DNA from 4 places in the Agarivorans sp. Alg241-V36 genome. Region 2 is predicted to be linked to each of the others. Evidence: predicted binding sites of a transcription regulator. Region 2 holds the regulator's gene; each other region holds the start of a gene.

Region 1 (5,637 bases), on a different contig from region 2:
AGTAGAGCACCATGGTATAGGTTCTAGCTGCCATTGATTGCTATTAGCTAACTGCAAAAACTCTTTAACGCTAATTTTTAGAGTATTCACCCTGATGCTTTTACGCATCTCTTGCTGGCAAATTTCTTTGAAGCTAGCCAAGCTTAAATCATCGGGGAGATCTTTCTCGATGCGTTCAATAAACTTGGCAGGAAAATTTATAGATTTAGTCAAAATGCAGGTGTTCTATGGCTCAATGGAAGGGCTCCATTGTAACCATTTTCCATCGTAAATGGCTTGCAGATCGAACTTATCTTGATCCTTAGCCGGCTTGGCAAGCGGCTCTTCGTCGGGAGTTGCAAAAGCAATTCCTCCGGTTAATAGCGTTTCCATTGAATCAAGCCGGATATTTGCTCCACCTAGGCCTAGTTTTACATCAACGCCAGAGGCGTTCCAAAACACACTATTTTCACGTACTAAGTGGCGATAGGCTGAATCAATATTCAAGCGAGCCATAATTTTCGAACCGTCCATGGCCAGTTGGGCATCGTCTACGTAACCCACAGGATATTGTTTATAGAGTACCGGGCTGCCCACTTTTAGAGAACCAAAGTGACTGCTACTTAACCAAATATGCAAAGCTTTAGTGTCAGTATTAGGAGGCTGTTTTTGTAAAGAGAATTGTTGTGCGGGTTTCCCTTTACCGGGCAGGGCGTTAATAAAGTCACCTCTTACTAAGGTATCTAAGTTTTTAACTTCCGATAAACTAATTGACGCCGTTTCTTGCCAATATAAACTGCCGCTTCGGGCGAAGTTTCGATAGTAAGGGAAGTCTAATTCGGCATCAGCTTGTAGCGTTGATAGGTCATCATTAAAACTTAAACCTGTAACCTTACCAATTTGTTGGCCTTTATATTTAATCGGCATATTTTTGTACAGGCCGTGACTATCACTTGTAGACAGCTGAATAGCAAGATGACGCTTAGTCGCATCTTCTTTGGATTTATGAATGGTTCGAACACTTTCTTTCGCTAAGTCTTCAAAATGATCAAAACTAATGCCGCCCATAACCAAAGACTTTAGCGATTCACTGTTTACTGATAAGCCCTCAAAACTGGCTTTTATCTCAAGACCCGAGGCATGCCAGAAGCGACTATTGTCAGTAACCAAGTGCCGGTAATTGCCATGAATGTTTAGTCTAAGGTCAATACTGCCATCTTTTAATAATGTGTAATGTTCAACTTCACCCACGGGTACTCGTCTAAATAGAACTGGCGCACCTTCTGCTAAAGAGCCTAAATACTGGGTATTCAAACGAAGTGTTAACGGTTTTTCGACCTTAGATTTAGATAATAAGGCCGCTTGTTTATTTTGATGTAGGGCATACTGAGTTTGACTACTTTGTTTATTGCTATGTCCGGGCATCAAAATGATTGGTGAACTAATAAAGCCGCTAAGCCCACTGCTTTCAACACTTATACCGTTTAAATCTGCTTCTAGTGCTAAGGGACTTTGATTGTAAAAACGACTACCTTGAGTAAGTAATTTGCTGTATTCAGGGTTGATGAATGCTGTTAACTCAAAGCTTCTATCAACTAAGTTTATTTCCGTTAACCTACCAATGGTGAGCCCACTGTATACGATGGGGCTATTAGTGCTCAAGCCTTTTACATTGTCGCTGGTAAAGCTTATAGCTTTGCTTCCAAGGGGAGGCTTAGGCGATGTGGTAAGCGTAAACTCTGTTTGAAGCTCACCTTGTTCTGCAATCACTTCTATTTGTTTAGCGCCGATTAACGCACCTAGATTTTTAACCCCATTTAGTCCTATTTCGGGCCTTATTAGAACTAATTGAGTGGTATCGTTAAATAGATCTTCATATTTAGGTTCGACTAACGCTTTGGCTAAAAAGTGATCGTGACTTCCGGTATTTTGAATGTCATTCACAAATCCGATTACCGCACCTCGGTAGATGAGTTTGCTGCGGTCTGCGACCAAGCCATGCTGTTGTTGCATGGTAATTTGTATCGCTTTGCCTCGCTGAGAATCTTTTAGGTTGTTATATAGGGTAAAGTTTTGGCCTTTGTCAGCCTTAGCAGATTGAAGCGGGCTGTCAAAACTCACCCCTCCAGAAATAACGCTAGCCAGACTTTCGCTAGATATTTGCATTCCATCGAGGGAAATATCAGCTTCGAAGCCACTTACATTCCAAAACCGGGTATCTATTTTAACCAAGTGGGCGAATTGAGGCTTAATTTGAATGTCGAATTCAACTTGGTGTTGGTCATTTAGTTGATAGCGCTGAACTTCACCCACAGTTATTTTTTTAAAATAAACAGGTGAGCCAATATTGAGAGAGCCTAAGTCACTTGAAGTGAGACGAACATTTAGGCCGTTACCTCTAATGATATTGGGTGGTTCATTTAACGCTACAAATCTATCCGCCGATTTCCCTTTGCCCGGATTTAACTCAATATAGTTACCAGATACGAGGGCGTCTAAGCCGCTAATTTCAGTAATCGAGGCTTTGGGCGTAACCAGCCAAAATTGACTATCTTCCTTTAGCAGCTGTTCTGCTTCTCGTTTCACTTCGGCAACAACAATCACACCATCTAGTTTGGGAGTAAGTTCAACAGTTTTCACTACGCCGATATCTAAGCCTTGATAAAACAGCTGGGTTTGTCCGGCGGTAATACCTTTTGCACTATCAAATTCAATGTTTATTTTAACGCCGGCTTCAGACCATGCTTTAAACAACAACCAAGCACCTAATAGCACAGCCAAGATCGGCAATAGCCAAATAGGGGAGATTACCTTCTCTTTTTTAAGTTCCGGTTTACTAGCGTTCAAGTTGTTTATCCCAAATTAGTCTTGTATCGAATGATTTTGCTGCAAAAAGCGTTAATAAAACTACTGCGCCAAATGCAGTGGCGCCAGGGCCTGCTTCTACGCCCACCAAATTATTGCGTTCAAATACTGCAATCATGATCGAAAGCACAAACAGATCGAGCATTGACCACTTGCCAATAATGTCAATTATTCTATAAATAACAATCCGTTGTCGATTATTAAGGTTCAGTTTGAATTGCAGGCTCAATAAGATAACTATTAAACCTACTAACTTCATTACCGGGACCACAATACTGGCAACAAACACCACAATGGCAATACCCACCATGTCATCTTTGATTAGGCTAATTACCCCAGACATAATGGTTTCATATTGAGGCGCTCCGCGAGTACTTAATACGGTAATTGGCATTAGGTTGGCAGGGAACAGGCCTACGGTAGCGGCAATGATAAAAGCCCAACATTTTTGCAGGCTTTGCGGTGTTCTTGAATGCACTCGCATATGGCAGCGCGGACAGTGGCTTTGCTCCTCGGGCATCGATAATTTGCAATGCCTGCATTGTTTTAAGCCTACCTGCTTAGCGGATGTGTACATAACGCTCCCAATATTCAGCGGGTTCAATCCGCTGAATTAAGCGAGTAGAAAGCAGTAAGGTAATACAAATACACCAAAGCCCATAACCTAAGTCAATATCAGCATACTCAACCAGTTTTACCAAAGCGACTAAAAAGCTAACGATGTAGACTTCAATCATACTCCAGTGAATCAGGTCATCTTGAAAGTGCAAGGCTGTCGCGAGAAAGGGCGCTTTCCAACCCTTGCTTAAGGACAAAGAGGTATAGCAAATCAAGCTAAACAGCAGGATAGGCGCAATAAAACTGGCTAACACCACGCTAAAGCCTACAAGGTAATAGCCGTTTTCTAATAATAAAACGGTACCGCGCAAGATATTGGCGGAACTAGGGATCCCAAGAAAGGTGAAACTTAACAAGGGGTAGGTATTTGCTAGAGTCACCATTATTAAACAAGTTAGCGCTAAGGCAAATTGACTAGAGAAACGAGCCCTACGCCCGCGTGCCAGAGTATGTTTGCAGCGTGGGCAAATGAGTACATTTCCGGCTCTACAGTGAGCCTGGGTGTCGACCAGCAAATCACAACTTGGGCAGATGGATAGCTTTGATAACTCACAAGATTTCATAGAGTATATATTAGCTAAGTCACACCAACTATGCTGTAAAAATTTGTCACTAGTAGTTTAAAAGTGAATGATGCATACTATCCTGTATATAAAAACAGTAAATGGAGGCAGCGGTGGCTGTAATTATCAAATATGTCGTCGAACGTAACGGTGTAGAGAAAATGACTTTTAGTTCAAAAAAAGAAGCCGACAATTACGATAAAATGTTAGACGTAGCTGATCAGCTTACATTAATGATAAAACATGCAGAGCCTAAGATGAACGAGCAACAAGCTGAAAACCTAGGTTTTTATCTTTCATCACAACGCAATGCATTGCAGCAAGTGCTTAAAGGCCAAGAGTTTGATGCAACGATGATCCAAGACGAGGAGTAACAGAGTGCTTGATGTATCTTCTCGTTATCTAACATTAGCTAAACAACTAGAAGCCATATTAGACAAAGACTTACCTTATATATCTAATTTAGCGAACTTTTCGGCACTTATGTGGCTTGAGCTAGAAGAGATTAACTGGGTAGGCTGCTATCTCGCAAACCAATCAAAAAGTCAGTTATTTCTAGGGCCGTTTCAAGGGAAGCCAGCTTGTACAACCATACAGGTTGGTAAAGGCGTTTGTGGTTCAGCCTATGAGCAGCAGCAAACTTTACGAGTTGAAAACGTACATGACTTTCCTGGGCATATTGCTTGTGACAGTGCCAGCGAATCTGAGATTGTGGTTCCCTTGTACCTTAATAATGAGCTGTTCGGTGTGATTGATATTGATAGTCCACGTCTTAATCGTTTTGATTCAAGCGATCAAATTGGCATCGAGTATTTGGTTAAGGTCTTGGAAAATAAACTAAGTGATGTGCATTTTTAATGGCTTTTCAATATACGCTCACTATAATAGCCGAAATCAGCCCTGTCGCTGTACCAGTAAAGATGTATAAGAAAGGTCATCATGGAACAAACTAACAAACTGAAAAATAGCAAAGAAGTCATTCAATATTTGGCGACACAATTCCCAAACTGTTTTTCTACAGAAGGTGAAGCCAAGCCACTTAAAATTGGTATTTTTCAGGACTTAGCTGAACGTCTAAAAGAAGACGAAAAAGTAAGTAACACCGTATTGCGTTCAGCTCTGCGTCAATACACCTCTAGCTGGCGCTATCTTCATGGCGTAAAAGTTGGCTCTAAACGCGTTGACTTAGACGGCGTTGAAGGTGCAGAGATCGAACAAGAGCATGTAGAACATGCACAAAAAACCTTAAAAGAAAGCAAAGATAAAGCCTTTGCTAACAAAAAGGCTCAAGCTGAAAAAGCTGATAAAAACAAAGCTGCTGCGCGTAAACCAAAAGCTGACTTTAAGCGTACTAGTAAACCTAAAACTAGTGATAGCAAACCAGCAGCAGAGCAGAAGCCGATTGAAAAAATCGACAGTAAAGATTTAGTTGCAGGGAAGGAAGTTCGTGTATTGGTTGGAAAAACACCAATGCCGGGTCAGATCTCAGAAGTAACAAAAGATGGCATTGCTGTTACACTTAAAAGCGGTATGTTAGTTAAAGTTAAAGCAGAACATATCGTTGCATAATTGATTTAGTAGTGAGATAGGTGCCTATGAAATATTTGAGCCG
Region 2 (5,637 bases):
TCTGAGACAGCCCAAAGTAATGCTGCCCCGATACTTATAAAGAACGAAGCGAGTACAAGAGTAACAATGAATGAACTTGGCTTAGGAGAAAGAAGCTCAGGGATCATGATCCCAATCGCGACAGGAAAATTAAAAATGGCGGTAATTTGTACAAACTTCTTAAACATATTCCTACTCAATCATTTGAATGTATCGGTTGACTAGGATTTATTTTGTAGTGATCAGTAAGTAATGTCAATATTTTTTAGCGATAACTACAAAATAGGTTTCACCCCTTATCCTCGTTGCAAATCAATCACACAGACTGCATGAAGAATTCACTTATGCTCTGTCATTTACCAGAACAACAAAAAAAAGAGTTTGCCAACTTACAACAAGACTCAAACGGCGATACTCACCATAACAATAAGCGACACAAACTCCTTCACCCATTCTCTCCCCAATCAAAAGAAAGGGTTGTTAGAACTAATTCTGCATCGTTCACTAAAAAATATTTAGTTATAGCTTTGACATTACTTAGTGATCGATACGGAATATTCACCCTGGCGTGGTTGCAACAAATATGGCTGATATTACTGGTTTAAGTGAAATGGCATCGTCACCACAATAGTATTACTGACCGCTGCTAGTCTGTATCGAATTGAGTGCGTAGTCCATGACCGATACTGCAACTTGCTGTGACTCACCCGCTCGAATCTGAGTAGAAAGCCCATAAAGAACCGATAGCAGGTATTTTGTCTGCAGTTCTGCGGTCTCAGACTCAGTTATTACACCCTCAGACTCGATCAAGGTAGTGATCAGCTTTTGGGTTTTCAATCCAAATTGATTGATGTACACCGTCGCTTCCTCAGGAAAGGCAACGCTGTCAGACTCATTGACGCTTTTTACTAATAAACACCCCAGCGGGGTATCAGCATCTGAAAACTCTTGAATTAGCTCATAGAAACACGCTCGTAGCCTTTCTATGAAAGGCGCGTCTGAAGGCTCTGTGATATGGCGATAACACGGGTCAGTATATTGCGTGATGTAATGCGCGATCACTTCTTTGAATAGCTTCTCTTTGTTGCCAAAAGCGGCATACAAGCTAGGCGTATTGATCCCAAGTTCTGAGGTTAGATGCGCCACAGATGTAGCTGTATAACCGTTGTTCCAAAATATGCGCATTGCCTTATCGAGTGCGATATCTCTGTCAAACGCCCTTTTTCTTCCTACCATTACCGATGGTACTCCTACCTAAAGTATATTGATTGATACCTATTTTGTAGTACTCACTATAAAATGTCAATTTCGTTGTTGACTTTACTTATCGATCGGTACAGAATTTATCCATACCATTTGTATCGATCACTACATAATACCAATGACCGTGCAGATGACTTTATGAATACCAACCAATTTGTAGGAAATAATAATGACGATTAAAGCATTAAGAACTCGAGAAGAGCGTTTTTCAGTACTCCCTGCGTTTCCTTATCAGCCTAATTATGTTGATGATCTCAGCGGATATGAATCGCTGCGAATGGCGTATATCGATGAAGGTGATAAAAACTCGGAATACACATTTCTCTGTTTGCACGGTGAACCAACATGGAGTTATCTATATCGTAAAATGATCCCAGTTTTTACTGATGCAGGTCATCGTGTTGTTGCCCCTGATTTATTCGGCTTTGGCCGCTCAGATAAGCCTATTGAAGACTCTGTGTACAACTTTGAGTTCCACAGAAACAGTCTAATTCAATTAATTGAACGCTTAGATCTTAAAAATATTGTGTTGGTTTGTCAGGATTGGGGAGGGGGCCTTGGTTTGACGATACCAATGGATATGCAAGATCGTTTCAAAAAACTTATTGTGATGAACACTGCTATCTCAAATGGTGAACCGCTGGCTGAAGCCGCAGTACAGTGGATGGCTCTTAATGAAACAATTTCAGAATTACCAGTAGCAGGGGTCATAGCATGTGATGCTGGCGCAGCTGTCAATGTGATGGATGCAATTGCGTATGACGCGCCATTCCCTGACAAAACCTACAAAGTTGGCGTGAAACGATTCCCACAGATGATCCCAACGAATGCGGATGATGATGCGGTGAAGTATGGACTTCGTGCGATTGAGTTCTGGTCAAATGAATGGAGCGGTGAAAGCTTTATGGCGATAGGAATGAAAGATGCAATCTTAGGTGAGGCAGCGATGATGCAACTAAAAGCGGTGATCAAAGGTTGCCCTGAGCCAATGAAAATTGAAGAAGCGGGTCACTTTGTTCAAGAGTATGGTGTTGAAGTAGCAGAGCAAGCTCTTGCTTCATTTACTATGATTTAGTTGTACTCATTCAGCCCTGACATATGCTCAAAAATGCTCATAAGCATTTTTGAGCATGCCGTATTGTTCTAAACACAGTGAACTTACAAACCAATCTTCCGAGAAGTTAAACCTAGGAATCAGTTATATGAAGACAAATATTGAAAACAAAGTAGTTGTAATTACAGGCGCAAGCAGTGGACTAGGTGAGGCAATGGCTAGAAAACTGGCTTCTCAGGGTGCAAAAGTGGTGTTAGGTGCGCGCCGCATTGAAAAACTGGACGCGATTGTTGCTGAAATTCAAAGCGAAAATGGTCAGGCAGTAGCATTGGCAACAGATGTCACTATAGGTGAGAGCGTTAAAGCACTGGTTGACTTGGCAGTAACGACGTTTGGTCGCGCAGATGTGATGATCAATAACGCTGGTATTATGCCGCTTTCACCTTTAAGTGCGCTGAAAGTACAAGAGTGGAATGACACCATCGATGTGAATATAAAGGGTGTACTTAATGGTATTGCAGCTGCACTTCCAGTGTTTGAGCGACAAGAAACTGGTCACTTTATTAACATTTCCTCTGTTGCTGGTCATAAAGTTTCGCCAGCGAGCAGTGTGTATGCAGGTACTAAATTTGCCGTTCGTGCAATTAGTGAGGGGCTACGTATGGAGGTAGGTCGTAATATTCGCACAACTGTCATCTCACCTGGACTTATTGATTCTGAGCTTAAACATGGCACCTCAGATGCAACGATCTCTCAATTTGTGAATGAGGTGTATAACGATGCCATTTCAGCGACGTCTATCGCTAATGCTGTCGCTTATGTGATTGAACAGCCAAACGATGTTGATGTAAACGAGATTGTACTGCGCCCTACAGTACAAGAGTTTTAACTGGCACTAACAGTATGTGTGGTCGATATGACGTGTGTCGACCATGATCTGTTGTAATGGATGAGTAATTTTGGACACCTGATTAGAGGTTTTCAATACCTCAGGTAGTCCATGAACTGCTAATTTAGAAGAAGCACTGACACAGTTCTGTCCAAAAATGAGCTACCTAGACTCTTCGTATCCTTCTTTATTCCAACCTCTGCTTATTTGTGATGTACGTCAAAAAATATAGGGTGTAGTTTCAAAGTAGCGGAAAGAATTCCAATGAAACTGAAACCTACAAATAAGTCACTGATTTAGATAAAGCCTTGCTTCATTATTTATGCTGTATATACTAACAGTGTGCTGTATAAACCTACAGGTAAATTATGAAGCCCTTAACACCTCGTCAAACCGAAGTCTTTGAACTTATTCGCCGCCATATTTCCGATACCGGAATGCCGCCAACTCGCGCAGAAATTGCCAAGGAGTTAGGCTTTCGCTCAGCTAATGCGGCGGAAGAGCACTTACGTGCTTTAGCTAAAAAGGGCGCTATTGAGATGATCCCGGGGGCTTCGCGTGGTATCCGTTTAAGTGAAGCGTACTTGCCCGCCAGTGCCAATGAGTCTGCGGCCGAGGAAGCAGAGCCGGGTTTACCTTTAATTGGCCAAGTGGCTGCCGGTGAGCCTATTTTGGCGCAAGAACATGTAGAGTCGCACTATGCGGTAGATGCTAACTTGTTTAACCCTCATGCAGATTATTTGCTGCGGGTGCAAGGTATGAGCATGAAGGATATTGGCATAATGGATGGCGATTTACTGGCTGTGCATAAAACCAATGATGTTCACAACGGCCAAGTGGTGGTGGCGCGTTTAGAAGACGATGTTACTGTTAAGCGTTTTGAGCGCGACGGTAAAATGGTTTACTTGCATCCAGAGAATGAAGAGCTCTCTACTATTGAAGTTGATTTAGAATATCAAAGCATCGAAATAGAAGGTTTAGCGGTAGGTATTATTCGCACTGCCGATTGGATGTAAGCCTTACATAGCAATAAGTTCCGCCCTTTTTAAGCCCAAATCAGCCTGATTTGGGCTTTTGTCGTTAGCATCACATCTTTCGTGTTTATCCATAAAAATCTCAACAATATATTTACATTTCTTTAACTTAGGGGTTAATTTATAAGCAGTAGCTTGTATTTAGCTGTTGCTGTCTACTACTTTTGGGGTGGGGGATTTCCCTTTTTCTGCAGCTACTTTCCTAGTTTGGAGAGTTGTTGTCGTTGGCTACTAGCAAAGGAGAGCGCTGTGGGCCGATGGATTCAGCTATTAATGCTGACATTCTTTTCGTCGCAAGTATTTGCGCAAGAAATGTCATTCAACTTACGTCCGGGTGTTACCGCCATTAGTGAGCAGGTTTATGGCCTGCACATGACAATTTTTTATATTTGTTGTGCTATTGGGGTGCTGGTGTTTGGCGCCATGTTCTGGGCTATTTTTCATCATCGTAAGTCTAAAGGAGCCAAGCCGGCTCAATTTCATGAAAGTACCAAAGTAGAAATTATTTGGACCATTATTCCCTTCATTATTTTGATTGGAATGGCGATCCCTGCCACTAAAACCCTGCTGGCCATGGAAGATCCTTCCGATGCCGATATCACCATTCAAGTTACGGGTTCTCAGTGGAAGTGGCATTACAAGTACTTTGACCGTGAATTAGAGTTCTACAGCGTGCTGGCTTCTGATATGGATGAAGTTAACGGCAAACTGGAAAAACGCAAAAACTACTTGCTTGAGGTAGACCGCCCACTGGTATTGCCTATCGATAAAAAAGTGCGGTTCTTGATGACCTCAGAAGATGTTATCCACTCGTGGTGGGTACCTGATTTTGCAGTTAAAAAAGACGCCAACCCAGGCTTTATTAACGAAGCTTGGACCATCATTGATAAACCCGGTATATACCGCGGCCAGTGTGCTGAGTTATGTGGTAAAGACCATGGCTTTATGCCGATTGTGGTTATTGCTAAAACTCAGGCCGACTACGATACCTGGCTAGCCGAAGAAGAGGCGGCTTATCTAGCTAAGCAAGCCCAAGAGTTAGAGCTGGTGGCTATGACCATGGAACAGGATGAGCTGATGTCGCTAGGCAAAAAAGTTTACGACAAGAGCTGTGCGGCTTGTCACCAAGTTAATGGTGAAGGTTTACCGGGTGTATTCCCTGGTCTTAAAGACAGCCCAATTGCTGTGGGGGATGTAACTAAACACATCGAAGTGGTTGTACACGGGGTACCAGGCACTGCAATGCAAGCCTTTGGTAAACAGCTAGGTTTAAAAGAACTGGCTGCTGTAATTACTTACGAGCGTAATGCTTGGGGTAATGATACCGGTGATTTAGTGCAGGCCAAGGATGTTGTGGCCGTGCAAAACGCAGCGCAGTAGGGAGAGAAATAATGAGCACGATTAGTGACGTTCATGCT
Region 3 (5,637 bases), on a different contig from region 2:
CTACAGCGACTTTTGGGCTGACCCCAAAAAACAAACTAAGCCGCAAGGCTGGGAAACGCTTACCTTTGATAATCTAAGACAGCAAGTATACGACTATACCGCCCAAGTAATGCAAGCCCACCAAGCCGCAGGCGTAGTACCAGATATGGTGCAAATCGGCAACGAGCTAAATGGAGGCATGCTCTGGCCAGATGGAAAAAGCTGGGGACAAGATGGCAAAGAGTTTGAGCGCTTATCACAACTACTCAATGCGGGAATTCAAGCTGTACATGACAACAACAGCGACAAAGATATTAAAATCATCCTGCACCTAGCAGAAGCAGGTAACAATCAAACATTTCGTTGGTGGTTTGATGAAATAAGCGCCCAAGGTGTCGACTTCAACATAATCGGCATGTCTTACTACCCATGGTGGCATGGCCCAATAGAGCAAGTAAAAGCCAACATGGAAGATTTAATCACTCGTTATAACAAGCCGGTTTTACTTGTGGAAACAGCCTTCCCATTCACTGATGAAAATGGCGACTCACTGGCCAATAGTTATTCGGGCTCTGATCCCATAGAAGGCTATCCAGTGAGTGTAAATGGACAAGCACAATTTCTAGTAGACATAATGTCGCTAATAAATGAACTTCCAAATAACATGGGCTTAGGCATCTACTACTGGGAGCCTGCTTGGCTACCTATTCAAGGAGCAACGTGGTCTACTAACGCTGGACTGGAGTACAGCGGCGAACAATGGGGACTTGGGAACTCCTGGGAAAACCAAGCCTTATTTGATTTTGCAGGCAATGCCTTGCCCTCGTTAGAGGTATTTAAACAGCAAGAGTAAGCGGTCAAAAATCAATTAGAAGAAAAATAGTCATGAGCAATATCTCTTCAACGCTAATACAGAACAACATTTAAGCATTGATGCTTGCAAGTTCACAAATGGAGCTATATATTTATACAGTTACTGTATAAATATTCAGGTAGGGACATGCTCACTCAATTAAGCGTACAAAATTTTGCGATTGTTCGGTTTCTTGAACTCGACTTACACCAAGGGATGACCACCATCACTGGCGAAACCGGTGCCGGTAAATCTATTGCCATTGATGCCTTAGGCCTATGTTTAGGCAACCGTGCCGAAGCCTCGGTAGTTAGACAAGGGGCAGATAAAGCCGAAATTAGTGCTCAATTTGATTTAAGCAATAATCAAGGTGCCCAGCTTTGGCTGCAACAAAATGAGCTGCTAAGTGATGATGAGTGTATTCTGCGTCGAGTGGTGACCAAAGAAGGCCGCTCAAAAGCCTATATTAATGGTACTGCAGTACCTGCAGCGCAGCTAAAGAGCCTAGGCCAATACCTGGTTAGCATTCATGGCCAGCACGCTCATCAACTATTATTAAAGCCAAGTCAGCAGTTAAGCATTGTTGATCAATATGCAGCTCACCCTCAGCTTATCAAAGATGTTAAACAGGCCTATCAAGCTTGGAAAAGCTTATGTAATGAGAAAGATCTAGCAGAGCAACAGCAAAATGAGTTGGCCGCGCAACGTCAGTTACTTGAATATCAAGTTAAAGAGTTAGATGCGTTCGCCCTGCAACCGGGTGAATATCAAAGTATTGAGCAGCAGCACCAATGTTTGTCTCATAGTACCGAGCTACAGCAATCTAGCTATCAACTTACCCAGTTACTCGGTCACGACGAGCATGTAAATGTATTGGATATGCTGGGGCAAGCATGTAAAACCACCAGTCAATTGCTTGAGTTAGATCCTAAACTAGATGCAATAAATAACCTCTTACACGAAGCGCAAATTCAAGTAGAAGAAGCCACTCAACAATTGGACTCTTACAGCGAACAGTTGGATTACGACCCCGAGCTCTTTGCTGAGCTAGAAGAGCGTTTAAGTCAAGCGCTAGAGCTTGCCAGAAAACACCAAACCAACCCAGAGCAACTGCCGGACTTGCATCAAAGCTTACAGAATCAACTAGAGCAATTAAGCCAACAAACAGCCCGCTTTGAACACCTAGCTGAAGATATTGATAAAGCTTGGCAACTTTATCTCGCTAAAGCGAACAAGTTGTCTAAAAGTCGCGAGCGAGCGGCCAATAGCTTAAGCAAACAAATTACCAAAGAAATTCACAAACTAAGCATGGCCAAAGCTCAATGTGAGTTTGCTTTGCAAAGCGATGAGCAATTCACCAACGCCAACGGCATTGATCGAATTGAACTGCTGGTGCGCACCAACCCCGGCCAACCCATGCAGGCCATTGAAAAAGTCGCATCGGGTGGTGAGCTCTCGCGTATAGGTTTAGCCATTCAAGTAATATGCTCTGCCAGTATCTTAACCCCAACCCTGATTTTTGATGAAGTTGACGTGGGCATTAGCGGCCCAACGGCCGCGGTGGTTGGCGGCATGTTGCGCCAGTTAGGTAAACAATGCCAAGTATTGTGTGTTACTCACTTACCGCAAGTGGCCGGACACGGCCATCAGCAAATGCTGGTAAGTAAGCAGCAAAAGAAAAATGAGACCATCACCAACATGCATGCTTTAAATGCAGATCAACGTCTTGAAGAGTTGGCTCGCTTGCTTGCCGGTGATGCCATTACTGCCTCTGCGCTAGCAAACGCACAAGAATTATTGATACAAGATTGAATTCTTAGCATTCCACGCTTCTTTTTATGGCAAGGCTTGGTTATCATGCTTGCCTTAACAAGGAGCTTCGATTCACATGCGTTTTACTGCCAAAATTTTTGTTTTACTAGCCAGCCTTGGCCTAAGCGGCTGTTCTGCCTTCGACTGGATGGTATATAAAATTGATATTCCACAAGGCAACTACATTGACGATGCCAAAGTAGAACAGCTCCGTATTAACATGAGCAAAGAACAAGTGCGTTTTGTTCTGGGTACCCCGATGTTAATAGACGCTTTCGACAAAGAGCGTTGGTACTACTTATACAGTTACCAAAGTGGTAATGGGGATTTTGAAAAGCGTGATTTAGTTATCCAGTTCGTTAATGACCACTTAGCCTTCATCGAAGGTGACTACGAGGTCAGTGAAGACTTTATGCAACCGCTCGATGCCAGCTAAGTTTTAGCACATTAAAAAAGCCAGATTAGTCATCTGGCTTTTTCGTTTCTAGCTATCCACTTTTTTCGTTTTGGGTCTACCACCAGTCACTTTACTGGCCCGCCCTTCTGCTTTTGCCCGCTCGGCACGAATTTTTCGCAACTCTTTAGGGTCTGCGATTAATGGGCGGTAAATCTCTACTCTATCACCATCTCGTAATTCTTGAGTGAGTTTAGCAGCGCGACTAAATATCCCAACCGATGTATTTTCTGGTTCAATTTCCGGAAAGTGCTGCACAATACCAGACTGCTGAATAGCGTCTAATATGCTGCAGCCTTGGTCTACCTTAAACGCCAACAGCACTTGGTGTTCCGGTAAACCGTAAACGACTTCTACATTAATTTGATTCAACACCGTTAATATACCTGCTTCGCCCGCTCAACAAAGGCTTGCACCATGTTGCCAGCTAATTCATTAAATACTCGACCAAAGGCAGCAGCGATTAATTTGTTACTGAATTCAAAGTTTAAATCTAGCATCACCTTACAAGCTTGCTCATCTAAGGCCACAAAATGCCAAACACCAGACAAAGACTTAAACGGACCATCCACCAATGTCATTTTTATCGACTGGTCTTCGGTAAGGGTATTTTCGGTCACAAACTTATTTTTTATGCCCGCTTTGGCAACCCCAACTTCCGCCACCATGCTAGAAGTAGTTTCTTCTAATATTTCGCTATTAACGCACCCGGGTAAAAACTCAGGGTAAGCGTTTATGTCATTAACTAATTGGTACATTTGTTTGGCGCTAAACATCACCAAAGCACTACGGTTTACTTGCGGCATGAACCCACTCTTTCATCAAATCTGCACACATTTTATCATTAGCTGAGCTAATCCGCACATTATCAGTTTTAAAGCCCTGCTGCATCGGTATAATAGCCGCCATGAGCAAGAAAAAATCAAAATCAAAAGCTGGTTCCAACACCATCGCGCTGAACAAAAAAGCGCGCCATGAGTACCGCATCGAAGACAAATTTGAAGCGGGTATGGAACTACAGGGCTGGGAAGTTAAATCCATGCGAACCGGAAAAGTGAACATCGCCGAGAGCTACGTATACGTACGCGACGGCGAAGCATTTGTTTCTGGTTTAAACATCCAACCACTTATTTCAGCCTCTACTCACGTAGTGGCAGACCCAACACGTATTCGCAAACTACTGCTTAATCGCCGAGAGCTAGATAAGCTTATTGGCGCAGTTGAGCGACAAGGTTATACCATTGTTGCAACAGCTTTATACTGGAAAGGCTCTTGGGCCAAACTGGAAGTGGGCTTAGCCAAAGGTAAGAAAGACCAAGACAAACGCGAAGACGAGAAAGATCGCGAATGGCAACGCACTAAAGATCGCGTGATGAAACACAGCTTTAGATAATGCTTGGCTAATTGGGCAAATAAACAGCGTTTAAACCCTCCTGTATATCCGTATGCAGGATGCTTGTGTTAGAATGTTCGAGAAATTCCGGGGCTGAATTGGATTCGACAGGATCAGGAAGGCTTGTGGAGCATGTCGTGGGGCGGTTTGCCACGTAAAAAGCCGCAAAAAAATAGTCGCAAACGACGAAAACTACGCACTAGCAGCTTAATAACCTGCTAGAGCACTTCTACCCTAGCTTCCGCTTGTAAGACGGGGAATCATAGAAGTTCAAACCCAAACAAGATAGCGAGGGATGCTTTGACTAGAGAGCTGAACCGCGAAATAGAATTCTGGTATGTTAGTAAGTGGCGTGTTTGTTCGCAGCTTGCTAACGAGAATAAAGACAAACTAAGCATGTAGCGCCATTGGTTAGAATGGTTTTGGACGCGGGTTCGAAACCCGCCAGCTCCACCAATTCTACAAACGAAGACACCTAATGGTGTCTTTTTTTGTGCCTCTTTTTCAACAGCCAAATTAAGTAAATCTAAATATTCTGCTGCCCTTTTATTGATATTAGTTGATAAACTGCGACTAACGATGACTACGGTACAGTATCTAGCAACGTTACTGCACGCCCAACAGTGTATTTGGGTTTATAAAATGGTGGATTAAGTGTTTCTTTTAGTGAGTTTTTTGTGTCTTGCTATTATTGTTTCATTTTTGTGTTCTGTGCTAGAAGCGGTGCTGCTTAGCGTTTCTCCTAGTTATATTCAGCTGCAACAGCAGCAATACCCTAAAGTGGCCGAGCGCCTTGCTAAACTAAAAGCGAGCATTGATAAACCACTTGCGGCAATTCTTACCTTAAATACGGTGGCTCACACAGCAGGTGCTGCAGGTGTAGGTGCACAAGTGGCTGCGCTTTATGGCTCACAATATCTGGCTATCTCTTCAGCCATTATGACGGTATTGGTATTGGTGCTATCTGAAATTGTTCCTAAAACCTTAGGCGTAACCTACTGGCGCCAACTTGCGCCTTTCGCCTCTTGGTTACTACCAATAATGATTAAGCTGTTTTACCCCTTTGTTTGGTTAAGTGACCGCATTACCGCTCGCATTGGTAAACACCAAGAAGATTTCTCTAGCCTGCGTGACGAGATTAGCGCC
Region 4 (5,637 bases), on a different contig from region 2:
GTTGTTCTCGTTGGCTTAAGCTGCTTAAGCAGCGGCGAATGGCACTTAACATGCCCAAGGCTAGTACATCCACTTTCATTAAATGCAGTGCTTCTAAATCATCTTTATCCCACTGAATGATGGTGCGATCGGCCATGGCGGCATTTTCTATTGGCACTAAGTCACAGAGCTTGTCTTGAGCAATCACAAAGCCACCGACATGTTGCGATAAGTGACGGGGAAAGCCACGTAGCTGCTCAACTAATTGGGCAAAGCTATAAGCTTTGGCTTCTGGCAGTAAACCGGCTTGAACAATTTTTTGGCTGGTTGAGCTGCTGCCATCACGCCAATCAACATTGTGGTTAAGACCATGCAGAATATGCGCGGGAATGGCTAAGGCTTTACCTATTTCGTTAATGGCACTTCGGGTGCGATAGGTAACAATACTAGCGGCTAAGGCTGCCCGATCACGTCCGTATTTTTGATAGATATATTGAATTACTTCTTCGCGGCGCTGGTGTTCAAAATCAACATCAATATCTGGCGGCTCATTGCGTTCTTTAGAGATGAAACGCTCAAACAACAAGCCCACTTGAGTGGGGTTTACCTCGGTAATATTTAAGCAATAACACACCACAGAGTTAGCCGCCGAGCCGCGGCCTTGGCAAAGAATATTTTGCTGGCGGGCGTAAGCCACAATATCGTAAATAGTAAGAAAATAGTGCTCGTAGTTAAGTTCGCTAATTAGCCTTAACTCGTGTTCTATTTGCTGGCGCAAGGTGGGCGTGAAGTGTTCACCAAAGCGCTGTTGTATGCCTGTGTCAACTAATTCCCGTAGGTATTGCTGAGCAGTGTAACCAGTCGGCACATTGTCTTTGGGATATTGATAGCGGATCTCGTTAAGGCTAAAACTGCATTGGGCTGCAAGCTCACAGCTAAGGGCGAGTTCCTGACTCAAATAACGTTGTTGTAAATGTGGCCACTGCAATAGCCGGCGCTCGGCATTGCTACTTAATAAAAAACCCGCTTGTTGCACCGTACTATGTTGGCGAATAGCATCAAGAATGTCGGCCAGTCTTTTTCTATTGGCTAAATGCATACGTGGATTAATTGCTGCTACGCAGGCTATATCCTGTTGTTTAGCCAATTGCCGATAGGTATTTAATACCTTAGCGGGTTGGGATAAATCGTTGTGCAGTAGTAGATAGAAAGGCTGAGAAAGTTGCTTCTGTAACTGCTGTAGCTGTTCGGTGGTTAAACTAGGGTTTGCTTTAAGCAAGACTAAACATTGATCAAGCTGCTGATCGAACTGCTCTAGTTTTACTTTATAGCTGCCTTTTTTAGTGTGTTTTCTAGCTTTTGTAATAAAGCGGCACAGCTGCTGATAGCCTCTGAGGTTTTTAGCTAACAGCACTATTTGGCATTGTTCTTCGGTGGTGAATTGGCTGCCCACAATCAGTTTAATGGCTAATGACTCGGCCGTTTGATGGGCACGTACTACACCGCTTAATGAGCATTCGTCGGTAATCGCAATGGCCTGATAGCCATAACGCTGCGCTTGCTCTACCAATTCTTCTGGATGAGAAGCGCCGTATAGAAAGCTAAAGTTGCTTTGAGCATTAAGTTCAGCAAAGGGAGTGTTGTTCATTAGGCAAACCAGCCGTGTAAGTACCACTGACGATTCTCTTGGCATACCCACGCCAAACCCTGATCAGGGCTTTGTGCCATGTAGTAATCGCGATTAACGCTTTGTTCATCCCACCAACCGCTGGCAATGCGCTCTGGCTCAGAGAGTAGGGTGTAATGCTGAATATTAATTGGCTTTAATTGCGGCAGCAGCCAACAGGGGCGAGCAAATTGCTTAGGGTAGCTAAGCGCTTCGTGTTGCGATAAAGGCCGGTATTGGCTGGCATATTCGGGTCGAAAATCTGCTTGGCAGCTTAAGCGGCTAATAGCATGTTCGCCTAAACGTACGCTTAGTTGATCAAATAATAAATTGTCGCAAGCCGATTGCTGTGGCTCGAAGAGACCGGAGACTTCATGGCCAAGCGGATACAGGGCCTGGCAATCTAAACTAAATTCAATCACCGCTGCACTCAAACGAATCGATTCTAGCTTTAAACGAAATAAGGCCAGCCAATCGTGACTGGTTTGTAATAAGCGGGCACTTTTTACGGTGATGATCTCACAGGGTTTATTGCGAAAATTTAGGGTAAGCACCAAGATATTGCTGCAAAACTGACGTTGCCTAAGCCATTGCTGTAGGTGCTGACAAGCCTGTTTTAGTGAAAACATTAAACCTTGAATGGTGTGAGTTTCAGCCAACAGTGGAAAAGCTTGTTGATAGCGTGCTTGGGGTTTAATAAAAGTAAGTGGGGTACTTTGTTGCCCATTAGCCTGGTCAAGTAAATGTAAGCTGTCTTCTCCCAAGCGCTTGCGCAGCTCTGGCCGGGGTAGCTTACTAAGCTGTTTAAGAGTGTATAAGCCCATAGCTTGCAGGCTAGTGACCAAAGAGGAAGGGAGATCGCTGGCACTAAGCGGTAAATCGGCGAGAAACTTAATGCCAGAATTTACTTGTTTAATATCTTGAGAGCGGGCTAACCAGCGCGCGGCCATAGCACTGGGGGCGTGAGCAATGCGAAAGCTTAGCTGCTGGTGTTGGTAGTGTGTTACTAGCTTGGTGATATGTTGTTCTGGCTTGGGGTAAATATTACGCATACCGGCACCGCTAATATACAAGCCTTTATCTGGATGCACTGCAACTTGTGCCGAGTAGTACAAAGCTTGCTGGGCTAAAGCGTCAAAGTAAGCATCACAAGATAAATCACTTTGTTGATACAAACAGAGTTGTGGTGCCAATTGGTAAGCGGTATTAAGCGAGCAACCTAAGTAAACCCCTAAGTGATGCGCCACTTGGTTAAGTTGGATGATTTGCTTGTTGTGATGAATCGCTAAAGCTTGTTGGCTTGGGTGCTCGCGTTGCAATAAATCCAACGCGAGCTGAGGGAAATCAAGGTAAATCCAATACATGTTGTACTTGTGTAAAAAGCATCGGCGTTAATTAAGCCGTGGAATGTGTTGCTCATACAGTGGAGCTCCACCACGGCGCTTTAGCAGATGGTAGTTAATTTGGTCTGGTGACTTACTCGGGTGTAAGGCCATTCGTACACTGGCGCTAGAGCTTTGCTGTTGCTGTTGTAGCGGTCTAAACAGGTAACTTAAGCAATCGCCTTGTTCGGAGGCTAATTGCAAACGGCGACTTGCTTTTAAATCTAAGCCATTTAACCAGCCTAATACTGCGCTACAAGAACCACTTTTAAGCGCTTGCTCAATGGTCCACAGTGCATCACTACATTGCTCAGGCCTAATCACGATCACCTTACTAATGTTTACGCCATGTTGCTGTAATGCCGGAGCATTGGGCATAAAAGGCGGAGCTACCCAAATAATCCAACGCGATTGTTGGCTAAGTTTAGCCAGAGCGGGCAACAACAATTGCAGCTCACCAATACCATGCTGTTCGTAAAGCACTTCGGTGATCCCACCTTGAGGCCAACCATGGTTAGGTAGTTGTTGGTCGAGTTGTTCAAAGCCACTTGCATGAACGTCAAGATGACTATGTTGCCATTGGCTGCCTTGCCATACCTTGTTGCTTTGTAGCAGTTGTTCAATTTGTTGTGCCATTGTTCGCTCCATGCTCTAAGTCAATGTCGATGTTTAACTGTGTATTTATACAGTGTATGTATATACAGTATTACCTGTTCAATAATTTTGCAAATGTTTTTTTACTTTATATGTATGACAATTAGTCTGAAGCGCTAGTAATTTTTCGTAAATACTTGCAAAATAACATTGAGAACTGAAAAGGTTTTCATAGGAAGCGTGCTAATAAATAGGGATTAAAATGATAACTCTTGGTGAATACATAATAGAAAAACAACACCAGTTTCCCGACGCCACAGGGGAGCTTACTCAGCTATTAGGGGCTATTCGTTTAGCCGCTAAAGTGGTTAACCGTGAGATCAACAAAGCAGGGCTAGTTGATATTATTGGTGCTACTGGCGTAGAAAACGTACAAGGTGAGGTACAACAAAAGCTAGATTTGTATGCGAACGAAAAATTTAAAGCCGCGCTTGAAGCACGCGGTGAGGTGTGTGGCGTAGCCTCGGAAGAAGAAGATGAGTTTGTGAGTTTTGACAGTTCTCGCTCTATCGACAGTAAATATGTGGTGTTAATGGACCCTTTAGATGGTTCATCAAACATTGATGTGAATGTGTCGGTGGGAACCATTTTCTCCATTTATAAACGTATTAGTCCTTGTGGTACCCCTGTGGTATTAGAAGACTTTTTGCAGCCTGGTTATCGCCAAGTGGCAGCAGGATACGTGGTATATGGATCGTCAACCATGTTGGTGTATACCACGGGTCATGGCGTACATGGTTTTACCTGTGATCCATCGTTAGGGGTGTTTTATCTCTCGCATGAGAATATGACGATTCCTGATGACGGGGTAATTTATTCGATTAACGAAGGTAATTACCTTAAGTTTCCAACTGGGGTGAAGAAGTACTTAAAGTACTGCCAAGAAATTGAGCCGGAAACTAATCGACCTTATACCTCTCGTTATATTGGCTCGTTGGTATCAGATTTCCACCGGAACCTGCTTAAAGGCGGTATCTATATTTACCCTTCAACCGCCTCTGCACCTGAAGGTAAGTTGCGTTTGCTGTATGAATGTAACCCTATGGCCTTTTTGATTGAACAGGCTGGCGGTAAAGCGAGTGATGGCTTTACTCGTATTATGGATATTGAACCAGAAGAGCTGCATCAGCGGATCCCCTTCTTCTGTGGCAGTACCCATATGGTAGAAACCGTGGAAGGCATGATGCGCGAGTACTCCTCAAACGAGCGCAATGACTAAGGCTTAGTCACTTTGTTTGCCCTGACGAGCCAGTCGTCAGGGCAAACAAATATCCGCTGTTCGGGCTGCTTAACTTGCTGCGGTAAATACAACTGTAGGGGGCCTCTTGCTAAATCTAGTAACTTATCCGCCTTTTCCAGGGTGTGTCCTTTAGGATTTATCCACTGTTGTTTGGTGAGCGCAAACCAGCCGTGAGTTTGCATATTTTGCCATTGTTGTAGCGTATACCAATGACAATGTTGGGGAGTAGAGTGGCTGATACTACCTAGTTGAAACAAATACCCCGGCAGCAAAATCCGTTGTTTAAATGAATAGCCTGGGTAGTCTTTGGCCAAGGTTTGTATTTGCGGGTGGCAGCCTAAAGGGATTTGCTTAAGCAACAGTTTGCTGAGTTTGTTGCTGAGCCGATCTTGCTGGTTGGGGCCAAGGTAGTCATAGCTGCTGGGTTTGGCATTGCGGGCCAAGTAAAACTTTATTGCCAGTTCCCAATGCTCTAACTGTTGCTGTTGATGGTTTACTAACAAAAAGTCGATAGCACCTTGGGTTCGGCCATCTTGTTGTACGGCAACGTTGTCTGCCAGCAATTGCCAGTTTGGATGGGCCTTAATTAAGGCGCGCCATAATTGTTCAAAATACAAACCTAGCCGTGAATGCGCTGGTGAATCTGGAATTTGACTAAGTTGAGAATGAAGCGCTGTATACCAAGATTGTTGCCAGGCTTGGTTAACCGCAAAGGG

What was found. Region 2 encodes LexA, which represses DNA repair genes until DNA is damaged. Its sites were predicted from a motif close to TACTGTATNNNNATACAGTA; they were not measured.
Region 1: a site for LexA is predicted at 4,106-4,125, ahead of G6R11_RS17505 (YebG family protein). Genes of this name have one in related genera too.
Region 3: a site for LexA is predicted at 954-973, ahead of recN (DNA repair protein RecN). Genes of this name have one in related genera too.
Region 4: a site for LexA is predicted at 3,699-3,718, ahead of imuA (translesion DNA synthesis-associated protein ImuA). Genes of this name have one in related genera too.

Annotation. Positions count from the first base shown of each region.
Region 1 is NZ_UNRE01000008.1:17,971-23,607, forward strand. Features, by position in the region: gene rsmF (16S rRNA (cytosine(1407)-C(5))-methyltransferase RsmF) at 1-213, opposite strand, end outside; gene G6R11_RS17490 (MlaD family protein) at 226-2,826, opposite strand; gene G6R11_RS17495 (paraquat-inducible protein A) at 2,816-3,421, opposite strand; gene G6R11_RS17500 (paraquat-inducible protein A) at 3,405-3,845, opposite strand; gene G6R11_RS17505 (YebG family protein) at 4,139-4,399, shown strand; gene G6R11_RS17510 (GAF domain-containing protein) at 4,404-4,883, shown strand; gene proQ (RNA chaperone ProQ) at 4,965-5,594, shown strand; gene prc (carboxy terminal-processing peptidase) at 5,621-5,637, shown strand, end outside.
Region 2 is NZ_UNRE01000006.1:365,745-371,381, forward strand. Features, by position in the region: gene G6R11_RS15710 (hypothetical protein) at 1-167, opposite strand, end outside; gene G6R11_RS15715 (TetR/AcrR family transcriptional regulator) at 613-1,215, opposite strand; gene G6R11_RS15720 (haloalkane dehalogenase) at 1,412-2,317, shown strand; gene G6R11_RS15725 (SDR family oxidoreductase) at 2,445-3,185, shown strand; gene lexA (transcriptional repressor LexA) at 3,554-4,201, shown strand; gene coxB (cytochrome c oxidase subunit II) at 4,532-5,599, shown strand; gene ctaD (cytochrome c oxidase subunit I) at 5,611-5,637, shown strand, end outside.
Region 3 is NZ_UNRE01000002.1:441,147-446,783, reverse strand. Features, by position in the region: gene G6R11_RS06500 (glycosyl hydrolase 53 family protein) at 1-832, shown strand, start outside; gene recN (DNA repair protein RecN) at 980-2,644, shown strand; gene G6R11_RS06490 (outer membrane protein assembly factor BamE) at 2,721-3,080, shown strand; gene G6R11_RS06485 (RnfH family protein) at 3,129-3,473, opposite strand; gene G6R11_RS06480 (SRPBCC family protein) at 3,476-3,904, opposite strand; gene smpB (SsrA-binding protein SmpB) at 4,006-4,491, shown strand; RNA gene ssrA (transfer-messenger RNA) at 4,581-4,947, shown strand; gene G6R11_RS06465 (CNNM domain-containing protein) at 5,146-5,637, shown strand, end outside.
Region 4 is NZ_UNRE01000005.1:336,028-341,664, forward strand. Features, by position in the region: gene G6R11_RS13460 (error-prone DNA polymerase) at 1-1,627, opposite strand, end outside; gene G6R11_RS13465 (DNA polymerase Y family protein) at 1,627-3,009, opposite strand; gene imuA (translesion DNA synthesis-associated protein ImuA) at 3,037-3,663, opposite strand; gene fbp (class 1 fructose-bisphosphatase) at 3,884-4,900, shown strand; gene G6R11_RS13480 (DUF1853 family protein) at 4,897-5,637, opposite strand, start outside.